3 regions of the Lysobacter sp. ESA13C genome follow, and region 1 is predicted to be linked to each of the others. Evidence: riboswitches for the same ligand, from Rfam matches in the RefSeq annotation. Region 1 holds a riboswitch; each other region holds the start of a gene.

What was found. Region 1 has a riboswitch for cobalamin ahead of LC490_RS14075 (CoA-acylating methylmalonate-semialdehyde dehydrogenase). Riboswitches for the same ligand answer to the same signal wherever they lie in the genome.
Region 2: linked by a shared signal. The riboswitch ahead of LC490_RS11470 (ribonucleoside-diphosphate reductase subunit alpha) and the one ahead of LC490_RS14075 (CoA-acylating methylmalonate-semialdehyde dehydrogenase) in region 1 are both predicted to bind cobalamin.
Region 3: linked by a shared signal. The riboswitch ahead of btuB (TonB-dependent vitamin B12 receptor) and the one ahead of LC490_RS14075 (CoA-acylating methylmalonate-semialdehyde dehydrogenase) in region 1 are both predicted to bind cobalamin.

Annotation. Positions count from the first base shown of each region.
Region 1 covers NZ_JAHXYK010000006.1:129,124-135,135, forward strand. The annotation lists gene LC490_RS14065 (enoyl-CoA hydratase) at 1-544, opposite strand, end outside; gene LC490_RS14070 (acyl-CoA dehydrogenase family protein) at 541-1,719, opposite strand; gene LC490_RS14075 (CoA-acylating methylmalonate-semialdehyde dehydrogenase) at 1,731-3,245, opposite strand; cobalamin riboswitch at 3,384-3,605, opposite strand; gene LC490_RS14080 (hypothetical protein) at 4,109-4,357, shown strand; gene LC490_RS14085 (Vps62-related protein) at 5,526-6,012, opposite strand, start outside.
Region 2 covers NZ_JAHXYK010000005.1:36,171-42,182, forward strand. The annotation lists gene LC490_RS11460 (ribonucleotide-diphosphate reductase subunit beta) at 1-383, opposite strand, end outside; gene LC490_RS11465 (four helix bundle protein) at 453-815, shown strand; gene LC490_RS11470 (ribonucleoside-diphosphate reductase subunit alpha) at 849-3,197, opposite strand; cobalamin riboswitch at 3,619-3,842, opposite strand; gene LC490_RS11475 (DUF2339 domain-containing protein) at 3,978-6,012, shown strand, end outside.
Region 3 covers NZ_JAHXYK010000003.1:282,020-288,031, forward strand. The annotation lists gene LC490_RS07365 (TonB-dependent receptor) at 1-1,918, opposite strand, end outside; cobalamin riboswitch at 2,409-2,653, shown strand; gene btuB (TonB-dependent vitamin B12 receptor) at 2,807-4,660, shown strand; gene LC490_RS07375 (hypothetical protein) at 4,738-5,328, shown strand; gene LC490_RS07380 (hypothetical protein) at 5,453-5,971, shown strand; gene cobO (cob(I)yrinic acid a,c-diamide adenosyltransferase) at 6,007-6,012, shown strand, end outside.

The DNA of each region.
Region 1 (6,012 bases):
CGGTGGCGGCGTCGACGCGTTCGCCGAGCAGCATCATCCGCTTGGCCCAGCCTTCGCCGACCAGACGCGGCAGGTGCTGGGTGCCGCCGGCGCAGGGCAGCAGGCCGACGGTGGCTTCGGGCAGGGCCAGTTGGGCCTGCTCCTCGACGATACGCAGATCGCAGGCGAGGGCGCATTCCAGCCCGCCGCCCATGGCGTAGCCGTTGATCGCGGCGATCGACACGCCGCGGAACGCGCTGAGGGTCTCGAAGGCTTCGCCGAAGCGGCGTGCGGCCTCGCGCGCCAAGGCCTTGTCGCCGTCGGCGAACTGCTTCAGGTCGGCACCGGCGGAGAAGAATTTCTCGCCTTCGCCGGTGACGACCAGGGCGTAGACCTCGCGGTCGGCATCGAGGTCGCGCACCAGCTCGCGCAAGGCGGCGAGGCTGTCGCGGGTCCAGGTGTTGGCCGGGGGATTGCTCAGGGTGACGACGGCGGTGTGGCCGTCGATGTCGAGCTTCAGTCCGTCATAGACCTTCCCGGTGTGCTGCTTGTCCGCACGGCTCATCGCAATTCCTCTTCGGTGTTCAGCAGATGGCGCGCAATGATCACGCGCATGATTTCGTTGGTGCCTTCCAGGATCTGGTGCACGCGGCAGTCGCGCAGCAGCCGCTCGATCGGGTACTCGCGCATATAGCCGTAGCCGCCGTGGATTTGCAGGGCCTCGTTGCAGATGGCGAAGCCGGCATCGGTGGCGAAGCGCTTGGCCATCGCGCACCAGACGATGGCGTCGGCGCTGCCGGCATCGAGCTTGCGCGCCGCGGTATGCACCATCTGCCGCGCCGCGACCAGTTGCGTGGCCATGTCGGCGAGCTTGAACTGCAGCGCCTGGAACTCGGCGAGCGGTTTGCCGAACTGGCGCCGTTCGCCGAGGTAACGACGTGCGGCGTCGAGTGCGCCCTGGGCCGCGCCGAGCGAGCACGCGGCGATGTTGAGGCGGCCGCCGTCGAGGCCCTTCATGGCGATCTTGAAACCGTCGCCTTCGCCGGCGAGCAGATGCGCGGCCGGCACCCGCACGTTGTCGAAGACGACGCCGCGCGTGGGCTGGCTGTTCCAGCCGAGCTTTTCTTCCTTGCGCCCATAGGCGATGCCGGCGCTGTCGGCCGGCACCGCGAACGCGCTGATGCCGCGTGCGCCGTCGCCGCCGGTGCGCGCCATTACCACCAGCATGTCGGTGGCGCCCGCGCCGGAAATGAAGGCCTTGGCGCCGTTGATCAGGTAATGATCGCCGTCGCGCTCGGCGCGGGTGCGCAGGGACGCGGCATCGGAGCCGGCCCCGGGTTCGGTCAGGCAGTACGACGCCAGGTATTCGCCGGAGGCTAACCGAGGCCCCCAGAGGTCGCGCACGGCGGGCGAGGCGTGCGCGGTCAGCATCCAGGTGGCCATGTTGTGGATGCTGATGAACGCCGCCGTCGACGGATCGAGCGCGGCCAGTTCCTCGAACACGACCACCGCATCGAGCCGGGTCAGGCCCGAGCCGCCGGCGGCCTCGTCGACGTACAAGCCGCAGAAACCGAGCTCGCCGGCCTTGCCGATGGCCTCGCGCGGGAAGATGCCTTGCGCGTCCCAGTGCGCCGCGTGCGGCGCCAGTTCGGCCAGGGCGAAATCGCGCGCGGCCTCGCGGAAGGCGAGCTGGTCTTCGCCGAGCTGCGATGGCGGTGGACTGACCGCCTGCAGGTTCATGACGGCGGCCATCACTTCAGACTGATCGTGGTGTTGACGCCGTGGCCGAGCGTGTCGTCGTCGAACCAACGCGCGGTGACCGTCTTGGTCTGGGTGTAGAACATCACCACTTGCTTGCCGTAGGGGCCGAGGTCGCCGAGCTTGGAGGCGCGCGAGCCGGTGAACGAGAACAGCGGCACCGGCACCGGGATCGGCACGTTGATGCCGACCTGGCCGACGTCGATGTCTTCCTGGAAGCGGCGCGCGGCCGCGCCGGATTGGGTGAACAGGGCGGTGCCGTTGCCGTTGGGATTGGCGTTGATCAGGTCGATCGCGGCTTCCAGGGTGTCGGCGGCGAGCACGATCAGTACCGGGCCGAAGATCTCTTCGTCGTAGATGCGCATGCCGGGCTCGACCCCGGAGAAGATCGTCGGGCCGACGAAGTTGCCGCGCTCGAAACCCGGCACGGACGGCTTGCGGCCGTCGAGTTCGAGCCTCGCGCCTTGCTCGACGCCGGAGGCGATCAGGCTTTCGACGCGTTCGCGCGCAGCGCAGGAAATCACCGGGCCGACATCGGTGCCGGGCTCGGTGCCGGCATTGACCTTGAGCGTGCGCGCCTTGGCGACCAGCTCGGGGATCCAGGCCTGTGCTTCGCCGACCAGCACCGCGGTGGAAGCGGCCATGCAACGTTGCCCGGCGGCGCCGAACGCTGCGCCGGCGAGGGCGTTGAGGGTTTGCTCCTTGTTGGCGTCCGGCAGCACCACCGCGTGATTCTTCGCGCCCATCATGCACTGCACGCGCTTGCCCGCCAGCGAAGCGCGGTTGTAAACATGGGTGCCGACCTTGGTCGAACCGACGAAGGACACCGCCTTGATGTCGGGGTGGTCGCAGATCGCATTGACCACGTCTTCGCCGCCGTGGACGACGTTGAGCACGCCCTTGGGCACGCCGGCCTGCAGCGCCAGTTCGACCAGGCGCATCGTCACCAGCGGGTCCTGTTCGGACGGCTTGAGCACGAAGGTGTTGCCGGTGGCGATGGCCATCGGGAACATCCACAGCGGAATCATCGCCGGGAAGTTGAACGGGGTGATGCCGGCGCAGACGCCGAGCGGTTGCAACAGGGTGTAGGTGTCGACGCCGCCGGCGACGTTGTTGGCCAACTCGCCGAGTTGCAGGTTGCCGATCGCCGCCGCGTGCTCGACCACTTCCAGACCGCGGAATACGTCGCCTTCGGCGTCGGCCAGGGTCTTGCCTTGTTCGGCGGTGAGGATCGCGGCGAGCTCGCCCATGTGCTCGCGGATCAGTTGCTGGTACTTGAGGAAGATGCGCGCGCGCGCGCCGATCGGGGTCTTGCGCCAGCTCTTGAAGGCCTGTTGCGCCGAACGCACCGCGGCGTCGACTTCGTCCGCAGTCGCGAACGGCACCCGCGCCAGCACCGCCTGTGTAGCCGGGTTGACGACATCGCGCCATTGTTGGGATCGGGATTCGACGAATGCACCGTCGATCAGCAGCTTGACCGTCGCGACTTCGGTCGCGACGCGATTCATATCGTTCATTGTTTCAGCTCCGTGTCGCTCACCCGCGTGACGGGGATTGCGGAGCAAGACAAGTCGGTTCCACGCAACGGACATCCGCGTCGAGCCAGCCCGTCCGGTTGCCCACCGCAACACCCGAGGATGGCATCGCATGCGATGCCCGCCACTGGCCGGTCTCCGGGCTTGCGAGCGATGCGGAGCGATCCGCATCACCCCGACACCTTCCCGCGAAATCGCAGTGGTATTGAGTCGGGTGTTCTCGCCTACCGTTGCGGGGGCAGCGCCGGAATGGAGTCTGTCGACTCGCACCGGCTTCCCGTTTCACCCTGCTCGCCGGTACGGCGGCAGGACACCTGTGGCCGGCGGAGTGTAGGCGTCGGATCGAAAGCGGACAAGCTGCGCTGCGCAAAGCTGCGCGCTTGCTCGCACGACGGCATGGTCGGATTGCTTCGAACGCCGCATTCATCTTGTCGTCGCGCGTATGTGTGACGCCTCTGCACGGCACCGCACCACGGCGAATGGAATGCATCGCGACGAATGCGCCCTGTTCGCTTGCTTGCGTAGGAGATCGCGTTCGCCTGTGTGCGAGGCTCGGGCGAAACGCCGGGCATCGCTCGATACTGTGATGGGTAGCGTGTATTCCTGGAAACGATGCGGGCGAAATGACTGGTGCGGCGGGGGCTGCTGTGACTGGGGCATCCGGATCGGCATGGGCGCATCGCCACGATGGGGAGCATCGGTGGCGGTGGATGGGTTCGTCGTCGAGCGTCGGCGCTGAAGCATCCCGCGGGCAGTGGCCGCTCGGGTGACATTCGCATGCCGTTGCAAGATCATGGCGAGAGCGCAATACGGCATTCCTGAAGGAGCGGCACCCGATGACCAACCGTGAACGACGCAACGGCACCGAGCAGGCCAGTGCCGTGGCCTTGCGCGCAGGGCTGACCCGCGAGCAACTGGACGCGTTGACGACCCTGGAGCATTTCCGCTGGGAACTGCGTTTCGTTCGGCGGCCGCTGTTCCTGGAGCCGATTCCGGTGGTATTCCATCCCGATGGCGAGCGTTACGCGGTGTTGGAGGCGGATGGTTCGCTCAATGAGAACCCGGGGTTCGAGATACGCCGCTGAGGGGGTTGCCGGTGGCGCGGGTTGGTTCGTGTCCGTGGCATCGCGGTGGGGGCTCTGAGGGTAGGAGCGGCGTCCTACTGGATTTCCTCCGGTCACAAGCCGCGACCGCGGGATGCGCAGAGGCGACAGCGCCGATATCGCTCATCGAAGCAGCGTGCCTTCGCGGGAGTAGGAGCGGCGCGAGCCGCGACCGCGCTCTTGCGATCTCGCCGCGCATCGTTCAAGCGAGATCAGGATCAGGATCAAACGCCAAAAGCTTCCGCCACTAAAGCGGCGGCTAACTTTCTTTTGTCTAAAGCAACAAAAGAAAGTCACCAAAGAAAAATGCTTTTGTTTTGAATCACAAGCCCGCATGATCGATGCCAACGCAGGGCTTTTTCATACGGGACATCCCTGTCCCGATGAAAAACGGCCTGCATCCATGCAGGCCGCCCTTCGGGTCTTCTGTTGCCTTCGCTAGTGCGAGACGTCGCACAACAACAGCCAAGGCCAAAGCCACGACCGAGGCCGGGACTTGACGCCGCCTGCGAAATATCGTCGCCATCCACAGTTCGTGGTCGCGGCTCACGTTGTTCCTACCCTTAGAGCGAGATTCGTCGTTGCCGTTGCCATTGAGAAGCTTGGCGTAGCCATGCACTGGCGAGACCAATGGAGACCCGGAGGGCGGCGCGCAAGGATGCGCGCCGTTTTTCATCGGGACAGAGATGTCCCGTATGAAAAATCCCTGCGTCGGCATCGAACGTGCGGGCCTGTGATTCAAAAGAAAAGCATTTTTCTTTGGTTACCTTTCTTTTGTTGCTTATGACAAAAGAAAGTAACCCGCCGCTTTAGTGGCGGAAGCTTTTAGCGTTTGATCTGGATGTTGATCCTGCGGGACCGATACGCCGCGAGAGCACCACAGCGTGATCGCGGCTCGCGCCGCTCCTACCCCGCGACAAAATGCCGCTTCGCTGGGTGGTATCGGCGTTGTCGCCTCTGCGCGTCCCGCGGTCGCGGCTCACGCCGCTCCTACATTGGGGGGGGGCGCCGCACAGCGTCGCTCGGGGCCTGCGCAGAGTCTGCATGTGTAGGAGCGACGTGAGTCGAGGCCTCGCGGCGTATCGCTCAAGCAAGCTCAAGAGCAAGCGCGAAAGCGTCCGTCGCCGACACGGCACTTAGCTCACCACATTCACGGCGGAAACACGAACGGTGGGTAAGGCCCATAGAACGGGAAGCCCGGTTTCTCGTCGTTGGGCTGCAGCGACGGATCGGCGTCGCCGGCCACGATCGGTCCCTTGTCGGCCGACGGCCCGGTCGGGCCGGTGGTCTCGCCGATGCCCAGTTCTTGGCCGCTGCCGCGTTCGCCCCACAGCACGTGGCCGCCATACCATGCCTGCGTGGTCACATCGACCGCCGGCTGGCCAGCCAGGTCGAAACGCACGCCGCCGCTCTTGGCCGAGTCGTCGATGCCGGGCGCCTTGGTTTCCCAAGAACCGGTCTCGGGGAAATTCGCATGCGAGCCCTGGCCGACGTAGGACACCGGGCGACCGTCCTCTTTCGGCGTGTCCGCCCACGAGCGCTCGGCGTTCAAGCCGCCATGGGCGCTGTAGCGCACCGCGGTCGGCTGGTATTGGCCGTCGAGCTGCACGGTGATCTTTTCCCAGTCGCCTTCGTGG
Region 2 (6,012 bases), on a different contig from region 1:
GTGTCGAGCAGGGTCAGGTAGAACTGCACGTGCAGCGCTTCCTCGTACAACTGCCGCGACAGGTACATGCGCGCTTCCGGCGCGTTGATGTGCTGGTACAGGTTCAGCACCAGGTTGTTGGAGACGATGCTGTCGCCGGTGGCGAAGAACGCGACCAGGCGTTCGATCAAATGCCGCTCGGCCGGGCCGAACTTGTGCTTGAGATCGTTGACGTCCTGGGAGAAATCGACTTCCTCGACGGTCCAGGTGTTGCGGATCGCATCGCGGTACATCTCGTAGAAGTGCGGATAGCGCATCGGCCGCAGGGTGAGATCGAAACCGGGATCGAGGAGCTTGGTTTCGAGTGCAGAGGAGCGAGGAGTGAGTGGGGAAGTCGCTGACATGGACATAAGGGGTTTTCCGATTTTAGGTGTGCGGCGGATGAGTCAACCTCTGTTGTGAGGGAGCAGCCGATGCACTACCAAGTAACTACGATTTGGGACAAGTCCATGAGGCTGGCGGAACAGGTTTGCATCGTTTCGACGCAGCTCCCCGCGATGGAGCGATATGGAATTCGGTTGCAACTGACCCGGTCTGCCGTGTCGGTACCTAGCAATATCGCGGAAGGCTGGACGCGGGAGTCTAAGAAGGAGAAGGCGCAATTCTTGGCCATCGCACATGGTTCGCTATCGGAGCTTCACACCCAAGTATTGATCTGCGAGCGGGTGGGCTGGCTGTTCCCGGCCGATCTCGTCGAAATAAAACGTCTTATCGACGAGACCAGCCGAATGCTTACCGTCCTGCGAAGAGCCTCAAGGTCACTGAAACCGCCTTGACTCACTCCTCACTCCTCTCAACTCATTCCTGCCTCACTGGCAAGCCTCGCAAGATTCCGGGTTCTCCAGCGAACAGGCGATCGCCTCATCCGTGGTGTATTCCGGCTTCGGTGCGCTGACCGCCGGTGCGCTGACCGTGGTCTTGGCGATCTTGGTGGCCGGACGCGAACGCAGGTAATACGTCGTCTTCAGGCCCTTCTTCCAGGCGTACATGTACATCGAGCTGAGCTGGCCGATGTTCGGGCTTTCGATGAACAGGTTGAGCGATTGGCTCTGGTCGATATAGGCGCCGCGCTCGGCGGCCATGTCGATCAGCGAGCGCATCGGCAGTTCCCAGGCGGTGCGATAGACCTGGCGCAGGGCGTCCGGCACTTCGGTCACCGACTGGATCGAACCTTCGGCCATCTTGATCCGGTCGCGCATCTCCGCGGTCCACAGGCCGAGCTTCTTGAGCTCTTCGACCAGGTACTTGTTGACGACCAGGAAGTCGCCCGACAGGGTCTCGCGCTTGAACAGGTTCGACACTTGCGGCTCGATGCACTCGTAGCAGCCGGCGATCGAGGCGATGGTCGCGGTCGGCGCGATCGCGATCAGCAGCGAGTTGCGCAGGCCGTGCTCGGCGATGCGCTTGCGCAGCGCGTCCCAACGCTCGGGCTGCGACGGGGTCACGCCCCAGGCCTCGAACTGCAGTTCGCCGACCGAAGCGCGGGTGTCGGCGAAGGACGGGTGCTTGCCGTGTTCCATCGCCAGCTCGTTCGACGCCGACAGGGCATGGAAGTAGATCGCTTCGGCGATCTCCTGGGCGAGCTTGCGCGCGGGTTCCGAATCGAACGGCAAGCGCAGCTTGAAGAACACGTCCTGCAGGCCCATCGAGCCCAGGCCGACCGGGCGCCACTTGAGGTTGGCGCGGCGCGCGGTCTCGATCGGGTAGAAGTTCAGGTCGATCACGCGGTCGAGCTGGCGCACGGCCAGGCGCACAGTCTCGGCAAGTTTGTCGAAATCGAACGCGCCCTTGCCATCCTCGTACATCTCGACGTGGTGCGAGAGGTTGATCGAGCCCAGGTTGCACACCGCAGTCTCGTCCTGCGAGGTGACCTCGAGGATTTCGGTGCACAGGTTCGACAGGTGGATGACGTTGCCGTCGCGCAGGGTCTGGTTGGAGGCGCGGTTGGACTTGTCCTTGAAGTTCATCCAGCCGTTGCCGGTCTGCGCCAGGGTGCGCATCATCCGGCCGTAGATGTCGCGCGCCTTGACCTTCTTGGTCGCCAGGCCGGCCGCTTCGGCGGCGTGATAGGCGCGGTCGAAGGCTTCGCCCCACAGGTCGGTCAGCTGCGGCACCTTGGACGGATCGAACAGCGACCAGTCGGCGTCGGCCTCGACGCGGCGCATGAATTCGTCGGGAATCCAGTTGGCGAGGTTGAGGTTGTGGGTGCGGCGCGCTTCGTCGCCGGTGTTGTCGCGCAGTTCGAGGAACTCCTCGACGTCGGCGTGCCACGGCTCCAGGTAGACGCAGGCCGCGCCCTTGCGCTTGCCGCCCTGGTTGACCGCGGCGACCGAGGCGTCGAGGGTCTTCAGCCACGGCACGATGCCGTTGCTGAGTCCGTTGGTCGAGCGGATCAGCGAACCGCGCGAACGGATGCGGGTGTAGCTCAGGCCGATGCCGCCGCTGAACTTGCTGAGCTTGGCCACGTCCATGTAGCGCTTGTAGATCGCTTCCAGCGAGTCGTCGGGCGAATCGAGCAGGAAGCAGCTCGACAACTGCTCGTGGGTGGTGCCGGCGTTGAACAGGGTCGGCGAGCTCGGGATGTAGTCGAGCTGGGCCATGCGCCGGTACAGGGCGAGTGCGTCGCCGACGTCTTCGCTCAGCGCGCAGGCGATGCGCAGGAAGAATTGCTGCGGGGTCTCGATGACGGTGCGCGCGGTCGGATGGCGCAGCAGGTAGCGGTCGTACAGGGTGCGCAGGCCGAAGTAGTCGAACTTGGCGTCGAGGTTGCGGTCGATCGCGTCGTTGAGCTTGCGCGCATTGGCCTGGACGAAGTCGAGCAGGCGCTGGTTGATCAGGCCCAGGTCGAAGCCGCGCTGGACCGACTGCGAGAACGCATGGATCTCGATGCCGGCGACTTCCTTCTCGATCACGCCGGCGAGCAGACGCGCGGCGAGGCGGCCGTATTCGGGTTCTTCGGCGGTCAGCAGGGCGGCGGTGCGGATCGACAGCTCGTCGAGCTCGCGCGTGGTCGCGCCGTCGTACAGGCCGGAGATGGTGCGGGTGGCCACGCGCATCGGGTCGACGGCGTACAGGTTCTCGCCGCTGCGGGTCACCGCGCGCACGATCTTGTTCAGGTCGACCGGCTCGCGGCGGCCGTTGCGCTTGGTCACGCTCATGGTCAGGTTGGCCGCGGGCGGGGTCAGCGCGAAGCCGGTATCGGCTTGCGGGTCGCGGGCGGGTTTGGCGGCAGTGTCGGCGGCGGGGGAGGCGGCGGACGATTCGGGTGCGAGCGTGGTCATGGCGTAACTCCGGGGCGTGGGTGCACGGGTCGCCGACCTTCCCGCGAAGGGCGACGCGCGGAGAACGCGGACGCGCCAGCGACGACCGGCCGCGCAGCGGCGTCGTCGATGGCACGGCCGTGCCCCCGCGGGCGCGGAACTCGGGAGCTTGCAGGCGAGGTGTCGCGCGGCCCGAGACGGGCGCATCCCGCGTCGGCGCGCGTGGCGGCGCCGCAACGGAACGAGCACGACGGCGGAGCCATCGTGCTGCGACACCGGCCGTCTTCCCCCGAAGACTCCTGGGCCGGTACCGCGCGGTGTGCAACGCGCGGCTGTCGGCAGGTCTTCGGGCTCGGGACACGACGACTCGCGTCTCCTACTGGCTACCGCTTCCCAGACGCGAGGCGCGTCCAGTGCTTGGTAGCGTTCGTTTCCCATACCGCTGCGGGGCAGCGCCGGCTTTGGACGCCGCGCTGGCTGCGTCCTTACCGGCTTCCCTATTGAGCCAATCTCGCGATCGGCACCGACGGGCACAACATAGTGTGGTTTATCGATTCCGTCAACGCGATATGTGGTGAACAAGCTGTGTATAGAATGCGTGAAGCCTTGTCCTTCAAGGCTTGCGGCTTGGTGTAACGTTCGTGACCAAGCGCACGATGCACGGAACAGGGACGGGTGATGGAAGCACTGATCGTTTTAGTGGCACTGGGGTTGTTGCTGGTGCCGATCCTGCTCGTGGTGGCGCTGGTGCAAGTCGCCGGATTGAAGTCGCGCGTGTCCGAGCTCGAGCGTCGCGTGGCGCAGCAGGCCGAGTCGTTGAGCGCTGCGAGATCCGCCCACCGCGGGGACGAGACCCTGGCCGAGCGGATCGCGCGCGAAACGCCGCCGCCGACAGCGCAGGCGGTCCGTCCGCCGCGGCCCGTCGTTTCCGCGGCCGCTCCTCCCACGACCGCGCCACCGCATACCGTTCCGCCGGTCTCGGCGCCGCCGCCGACCACGAGCGTGCCGCCGCCGATGCCGCAAGACGCCGCCGCCCGCCCGGTCGCCGCGCGCGTCGCGCCCGCAGCCGCGCGCGCACCCGCCGCACCGCCGCCGCCGGACGTGTTCACCGTCGCCGCGCGCTGGCTGCGGCGCTGGTTCACCGAAGGCAACGTGCCGGTCAAGGTCGGCATGCTGGTGTTGTTCGCCGGCGTCGCCGCGTTGTTGAAGTACGCGACCGACCAGGGCTGGCTGCACCTGCCGATCGAACTGCGCCTGGCCGGCGTCGCCCTGGCGGCGATGGCCGGGCTGGTGTTCGGTTGGCGCCAGCGCGAGCGCAAGCGCAGCTTCGCCCTGAGCCTGCAGGGCGGCGCCATCGGCGTGCTGCTGTTGGTGGTGTTCGCGGCGTTCAAGCTGTACCAGCTGATGCCGGCCGGCGCGGCGTTCGCGCTCAGCGTGGTGCTGGTGGCCGGCGCCGGCGTGCTGGCGGTGAAGCAGAACGCGATGGCGCTGGCGGTGTTCGCGATCCTCGCCGGCTTCCTCGCGCCGATCTGGCTGTCGACCGGTTCCGGCAACCACGTCGCCCTGTTCGGTTACTACGCCGTGCTCAATGCCGGCATCTTCGCCATCGCCTGGTGGCGACCGTGGCGCGTGCTCAACCTGCTCGGCTTCGTCTTCACCTGGGGCATCGGCACCTTGTGGGGCGTGCTCAAGTACCGCCCCGAGCATTTCTCCACCACCGAGCCCTTTCTGCTGCTGTTCTTCGCCTTCTATCTGTTGATCCCGGTGCTGTATGCGCGCAAGCGTCCGGCCGGGCGCCGCGACCTCATCGACGGCTGCCTGGTGTTCGGCACGCCGCTGGTCGCGTTCTCGCTGCAGGCCGGTTTGCTCGAAGGCGAGCGCATGCCGCTGGCGTTCTGCGCGCTGGGGCTGGGCGCGTTGTACGCAGCGCTGGCCTGGTGGCTGCGTCGCGACGAACGCTTCCTCGCCCTGTCGACGCCGTATGCCTTGCTCGCCGCGGGTTTCGCCACCCTGGCCATTCCGCTCGCGCTCGCCGCCGAGGCCACCGCCTGCGTGTTCGCGCTCGAAGGCGCGGCGATGGTCTGGCTGGGCCTGCGCCAGCAACGCCGCTTGCCGCAGTTGGTCGGCTTCCTGCTGCAGGGCGCGGCCGCGTTCGCTTTCGTCATCGGCGCCAGCGACGCGGTCTGGGATGCCGAAGTGCCGGTGCTCAACGCCAGTTTCGCCGGTGCCCTGCTGATCGCCATCGCCGGTTTCGCCAGTGCCTGGAGCCATCGCCGCAGCGACAGCCCCGGGTCGGCCTTGCCGTATTACCTGTGGGGCCTGGCCTGGTGGCTCGGTGCGGCCGGCAGCGAGATCGCCGACTTCGTCCCCGACCGCCACAGCGCCGATGCGGTGTTGATGCTGACCGCCGCCAGCGGTTGCATCGCCGCCGAAGTGTTCCGTCGCCACACCTGGAAAGCCTTGTCGCTGACTGCGGTATTCGCATTGTTGTCGGCGCTGCCGTTGCTGTTCCTGCAGACCGAACAGCACGACTACCCGCTGGCCGGATTCGGTTGGCTGGCCTGGGCGCTGTATGCCGTGCTCGGTTGGCGCAACCTGAGCGGCCTGCGCGAACGCGCCGGCGGCGAACTCGGCCTGGGCCATTCGGGCTGGTGGTGGGCCTGGGCGCTGGCGATCGGCATGACTCTGCTGCGCGTGTCGACCTTGTGGGAGC
Region 3 (6,012 bases), on a different contig from region 1:
TGAGGTTGAGCTTGCCCGAGCCGACGTCCCAACCGTAGGTGGCGATGATGTCCACGCCCTTGGTGTCGGTGTCGACGGCATTGGTGAAGTAGCGGCCGCCGCCGATGCCGGGATAGCCGTTGGCGTTGAGGTAGTTGCGCACCGCCGCGCTGGTCAGGTTTTCCGACAGCAGGATGCGGTCCTTCACCTGGATGTTGTAGGCGTCGATGGTGATGTAGAGCTGGTCGGCCGGCTGCAGCACCAGGCCCAGGCTGTAATTGGTCGACTCTTCCGCCTTCAACGCTTCCGAGCCCAGGGCGATGGCGGCCGGGTTGTCGACGCGGAAGGTGCCGATCTCGTACGGGATGCCGCTGATGAAGTTGGTGGCGATCGACTGGAAGAACTGCTGCTGCAGCGACGGCGCGCGGAAGCCGGTCGAGGCGGTGGCGCGCAGGGCGACCTTGTCGGTGAAGGCGTAGCGGCCGGACAGCTTGCCCGAGGTGGTTTCGCCGAAATCGCTGTAGGTCTCGTAACGCGCGGCGGCGCCGAGCGAGAACTTGTCGGTCAGGTCGGCTTCGGCGTCGATGTAGACCGAATAGCTGTGACGGTCGAAGTCGCCGGCATCGCTGGCGCGGAAGCCGGAGAACACCTGCGCGCCCGGGATGATCTGGCCGTTCGGCGCGGCCACGCCGCCGTTGGCGTAGGACAGCGGCTCGCCGGCGCGTTCGGAGAACTCTTCGCCGCGCCATTCCGCGCCCCAGGCGAAGGTCACCGGGTACTGCCAGCCGAAGTCGACCGACTTGGTGAAGTCCAGGTTGAGCACGTGCTGGGTGACTTCCAGCGCGCCGGCGTAGAACTGCGTCGGCGAGGTCGGGCCGAGGCTGCGGTTGAGGGTGTTCTCGATGTCGAAGGTCAGGCCGTTGTGGCCGTAGTTGTAGCTCAGGTCGATCTGGGTGCCGCCGGCGGTTTCGCTGCGCAGGCCGAACACCGCGGCGCGATCCTTACTGACGTTGTGGATCTGCGGCAGGAAGCCGTTCGGGTAGATCGCCGGGATGTTGCGCGGGTCGCCGGCGAAGCGGAAATAGCCGTTCGAGAGCACGTCGCGTTCGCTGTAGCTGCCGAACGAATAGAAGCTCAGGTATTCGGTGGGGTTGTATTCGCCGTTGTAGGCGAACGCGCCCTGGTCGATCTCGGGATCGCCGTAGCGCTGCTCGACGCGGCCCTGGAACGGCCGCGCACGATTGGTCTGGTCTTGGTGCCCGCCTTGCGCGGCCAGGTGCAGCCAGCCGTTCTCGCCGAGCTTGATGCCGGTGTCGCCGGACAACTGGTACTGCTTGCCGTCGCCGGCGCTGTACTGGCCGTAGCGCGCGGCGATGCTGCCGCCTTCGCCGCTTCCTTTAAGGACGACGTTGATGACGCCGGCGATAGCGTCCGAGCCGTACTGCGCGGAAGCGCCGTCGCGCAGCACTTCGACGCGTTCGATCGCGGCGATCGGAATGGCGTTCAGATCGACCGGCGAGGAGCCGCGGCCCTGGCTGCCGTTGAGGTTGATCAGGGCGGTGGTGTGACGGCGCTTGCCGTTGACCAGCACCAGCACCTGGTCGGGGGCCAGGCCGCGCAGCTGCGCCGGGCGCACCGCGTCGGTGCCGTCGGTGATGGCCGGGCGCGGGAAGTTCAGCGAGGGCAGGGCGCGCGACAGCGCGGTGGCCAGCTCGACGGTACCGGTGGCTTCCAGGGTTTCGGGGGTGATGATGTCGATCGGCGCGGTGGACTCGGCGACGGTGCGGTCGCTGACGCGGGTGCCGGTGACGATGACCTGGTCCAGGGTCTTGGGATCGTTTTGCGGCGCGTCCTGCGCGTAGACCGGCGCGGCGAGCGCTACCAGGAGGCCGAGGGCCAGAGGGTGACGTGAACCGGCGAAGGTGCGGCGGACGGGCATGACGACTCCTTGATGGGGATGACAGCGATGTCATTCGGATTTAACACGAACGTAACAACCGGTCAATGAAGCGGCCAAATATTGCCTAACGCAAGTAGTAGAAAAGTGGTAATGGCACACTCTTTGCGGAATCTGGGGGTGGGCCGATGGCCGCTGCGCCTGACTCGCTTGGAGCTTTCTGGCCCTCATCCCCGTTAAGCCTTCATCTCTAGCAAGCTGTCATTCCCCCCAGGTCGTCATCCCCGCGAAGGCGGGGATCCACCGGGTTTTCGTGCGAGAACGCTTGAAGTCTCTGCGGGCCCGGCGAGGCGCGCAGCGCGCCCAGGCGTTCATGGATGCGCGAGCCAGTGGCTCGCGCATCCATTCACCCCCGCCTGCGCGGGGATGACGATCCGGGGGCTAAGCCCGGCGAGGGGCGCCCTGGCCGCGGTCCAGAGACTTCAAGCGCGCTCGCACGAATTCCGGTGGCGTCCCGACCTCGCTCGACTGCTAAGATGCGCGCGCTCAAGGTGATCGCCGACACACAATCGGCGATTGAAACGGGAATCCGGTCCCCGCTTCTGGCGTTCGCCAGGTCGGTCAATCCGGAGCTGCCCCCGCAACGGTAAGCGAGTACACGTACCGCACGACGCCACTGTGTTCCGACACGGGAAGGCGCGGTACGGGAGACCCGGTCCGATCTCGGACCGCCTCCGCTCGCAAGCCCGGAGACCGGCCCGGAGCGCGAACCGACAGGCGGAGGGCCATGTCTCGGGGCATCGGCGTGCGCGCCGTCTCTCCGTTCCGCCATCCCCCTGTCACGACCTGGTCTAGACCGCGCGGGTGAGGCGCGGCCATGGAGAGCCGACTGTGACGTTCCGTTTTTCCGCTGTTCCGCGCCTTGCGCGCATCCCCGCGCGCTGCGCTTTCGTATTCGCCGGTTCCGCATTCGCCGCCTCCGCGCTGGCCGCGCCCGCGGTCGATCTCGACCAGGTCGTGGTCACCGCGAGCCGCACCGCCCAGACCCAGGACGCCACGCTCGCCGCGGTAACCGTGATCGACCGCGCCCAGATCGAACGCCTGCAGCCCTCGTCGCTGCCGGACCTGTTGCGCGGCACGCCGGGCGCTTCTTTGGCCAATAACGGCGGCCCGGGCAAGGCGACGTCGCTGTTTCTGCGCGGCAGCGAGTCCGACCACGTGCTGGTGCTGATCGACGGGGTCAAGATCGGTTCGGCGACCAGCGGCGGCGCCTCGCTGCAGGACATTCCGGTCGAACAGATCGAACGCGTCGAAATCGTGCGCGGCCCGTTCTCCAGCCTGTACGGCTCCGAAGCCATCGGCGGCGTCATCCAGATCTTCACCCGGCGGCCGCAGGGCGCGTTCGTGCCGAGCTTCAGCGCCTCGGTCGGCAGCTACGCCACCCATCGAGCCACCGCCGGCGTCGCCGGCAAGGGCGAACGTGGCTGGTATTCGATCAACGCCGCCCACGAAGACACCGACGGCATCAACGCCTGCCGCGGCAAGCCCTCGCCGGGCGGCGCGGGTTGTTTCACCAACTCGCCGGACCGCGACGGCTATCGCAACGATTCGCTGACCCTGCAGGGCGGCTACCGCTTCAACGAGCAATGGGACGCCGAAGCGCGCTTGTTCCGCACCGAAAACCATAACGAGTACGACGGCAGCCAGAACAACGAGGCCGACGGCGTGCAGCAGGTCGCCGGCGCCAAGCTGCGCTACCGGCCCAGCGACCGCGTCAGCCTCAGCGCCAGCGCCGGCCGCAGCGAAGACCTCAGCGACACCTACAAGAACGGCAAGTACTCCAGCACCTTCGAGACCCGGCGTCAGCTCGGCTCGGTGCAGGGCGACATCGGCATCGGCAGCGGCCTGCTCACGCTCGGTTTCGACTGGCAGCGCGACCGCATCGACAGCAATACCCGCTATGCCCGCGACGCCCGCATCCTGCGCGGCGCCTTCGGCCAGTGGCAGCAGAGTTTCGGCGCGCACGCGCTGCAGGCCAGCCTGCGCCGCGACGACGACAGCCAGTTCGGCGGCGAGACCACCGGCAGCCTGCTGTGGGGCTGGAACCTCAGCGAGGCGCTGCGTTTGACCGCGAGCTACGGCACCGCGTTCAAGGCACCGACCTTCAACGAGTTGTACTACCCGGGTTACGGCAATGCCGGCCTGTCGCCGGAAACCTCGCGCAGCGTCGAAATCGGCCTGCGCGGCATCCACGGCGAGCGCCGCCAGCATGTATGGTCGCTCAACGCCTACGAGAGCGACATCGACGACCTGATCGCGTTCGATTCCTCGATCGGCTTGCCCGGCAACGTCGATCGCGCGCGCATCCGCGGCCTGGAAGCGGCGTTCGACACCCGTCTGGCCGACTGGGACCTGCGCGCCAGCGCGACCTGGCTGGACCCGCGCAACGACAGCCGCAGCGCCAGCCGCGACAAACTCCTGCCGCGGCGTGCGCGGCAGAGCGCGCGCATCGATGCCGACCGCCGCATCGCGGTCGGCAACGGTGCCTGGTCGTTCGGTGCCAGCGTCTATGCCGCGGGCGATCGTTATGATGACTTGGCCAATACGCGTCGCCTGGCCGGCTACGCGCTCACCGATCTGCGCCTGGGCTACGCCTTCAACGAGGCCTGGAGCGTGCAGTTGGCGGCGAACAACGTGTTCGATCGCCGTTACGAAACCGCCGCTTTCTACAATCAGCCCGGCCGCAATTATCTGTTGACCTTGCGTTACCGGCCTTCCCGCTGACGGATCAGCAACCTCGGCCCGCATCCGCGGACTTTGCCGGCAACCACCGCGTTGCCGGCGCCTATCGAGAGTCGCCGATGAAGAATTTGCCCGGTCCCATTCAATTAAGCCTGTCGTGCCTGTTGTTGATGGTGATGATCGCCACGCGCTTCCATCACTTCGGCGATCTGCTGCATCTGCCCGATGCCTCGATGGCGGTGTTCTTTCTCGGCGGCCTGTATCTGCGCCGGCACTTGGGCTACGCGGTGTTCCTGCTCGCGGCGGTCGCCATCGACTACTTCGCGATCACCGGGCGCGGCCTGAATTTCTTCGACCACTACTGCGTGACTCCGTCGTATGCCTTCCTGCTGCTGGCCTATGCCGTGCTGTGGTACGCCGGGCGCTGGTATGCGCCGCGCATGCCGGCCGGTTGGCGCGGATTCGGGCGTGCGTTAGGCGTGGCCTTCGCCGCCGCCAGCGTATCGTTCCTGATTTCCAATGGCGCCTTCTACTGGTTCGGCGGCCGCTACGCCGAGCCGAACTTCGCCGAGTACCTAAGCCGGGTCTGGCGCTGGGGCCCGCTGTTCGTGCGTACCACCATGAGTTACATCGCGGTCGCGTTCGTCGCGCACGCGGCGGTCGCGCGTATCGCACGTCCGCCGGCCTCGCAGCCGACCACGAACCGTTGATAGCCGTCCCTTCGCGTTCCGGAGCTTGAGCATGTCGAACCCTCTCCCCGTCGTCTCCACCGCGGTGCTGCCGCTGGAATCGCGGCAGGCGCTGATCGCGACCGCCGCGTCGCTGGCGCTGCTGATGATCTGCACCCGCGGCCAACACTTCGCCAGCGTCGACGCTTTGCCCAGTGCGTCGTGGGCGGTGTTTTTCCTGGTCGGCGCCTTGCTGCGTCCGGTCTGGGCGTTCCCGGCATTTTTCGTGTTGTCCTCGGCGCTCGACCTGGGCAGCCTGGCGCTCGGCCGCATCACCGACTGGTGCTTGTCGCCGGCCTATTGGGCGCTGGCCCTGGCCTACGGCGCGCTGTGGTTCGGCGGCCGCGTCTATGCGCGCGTGCATCGCGACCATTGGGGCACGGTGCCGCGCCTGGTATTGGTGTTGCTGGCGACCTCGGTGGTGACCTACCTGATTTCCAAGGGCGGGTTTTATTTCCTGTCCGGCCGCTACCCCGATGCGAGCCTGGCCGGCTTCATCGATCGCATCCCACAGTACTACCCGCGCGCCCTCGGCACCTTGGCCGGTTATGTCGGCCTGGTTTTCGGGGGCTATGCGGTCGCGCGCAGCCTGATCCTGCGCCAGCGTAGCGGGGCGACGGCATGAGCGCGGATAACAACAACGGCGGCAAGAACGACGGCATGGGC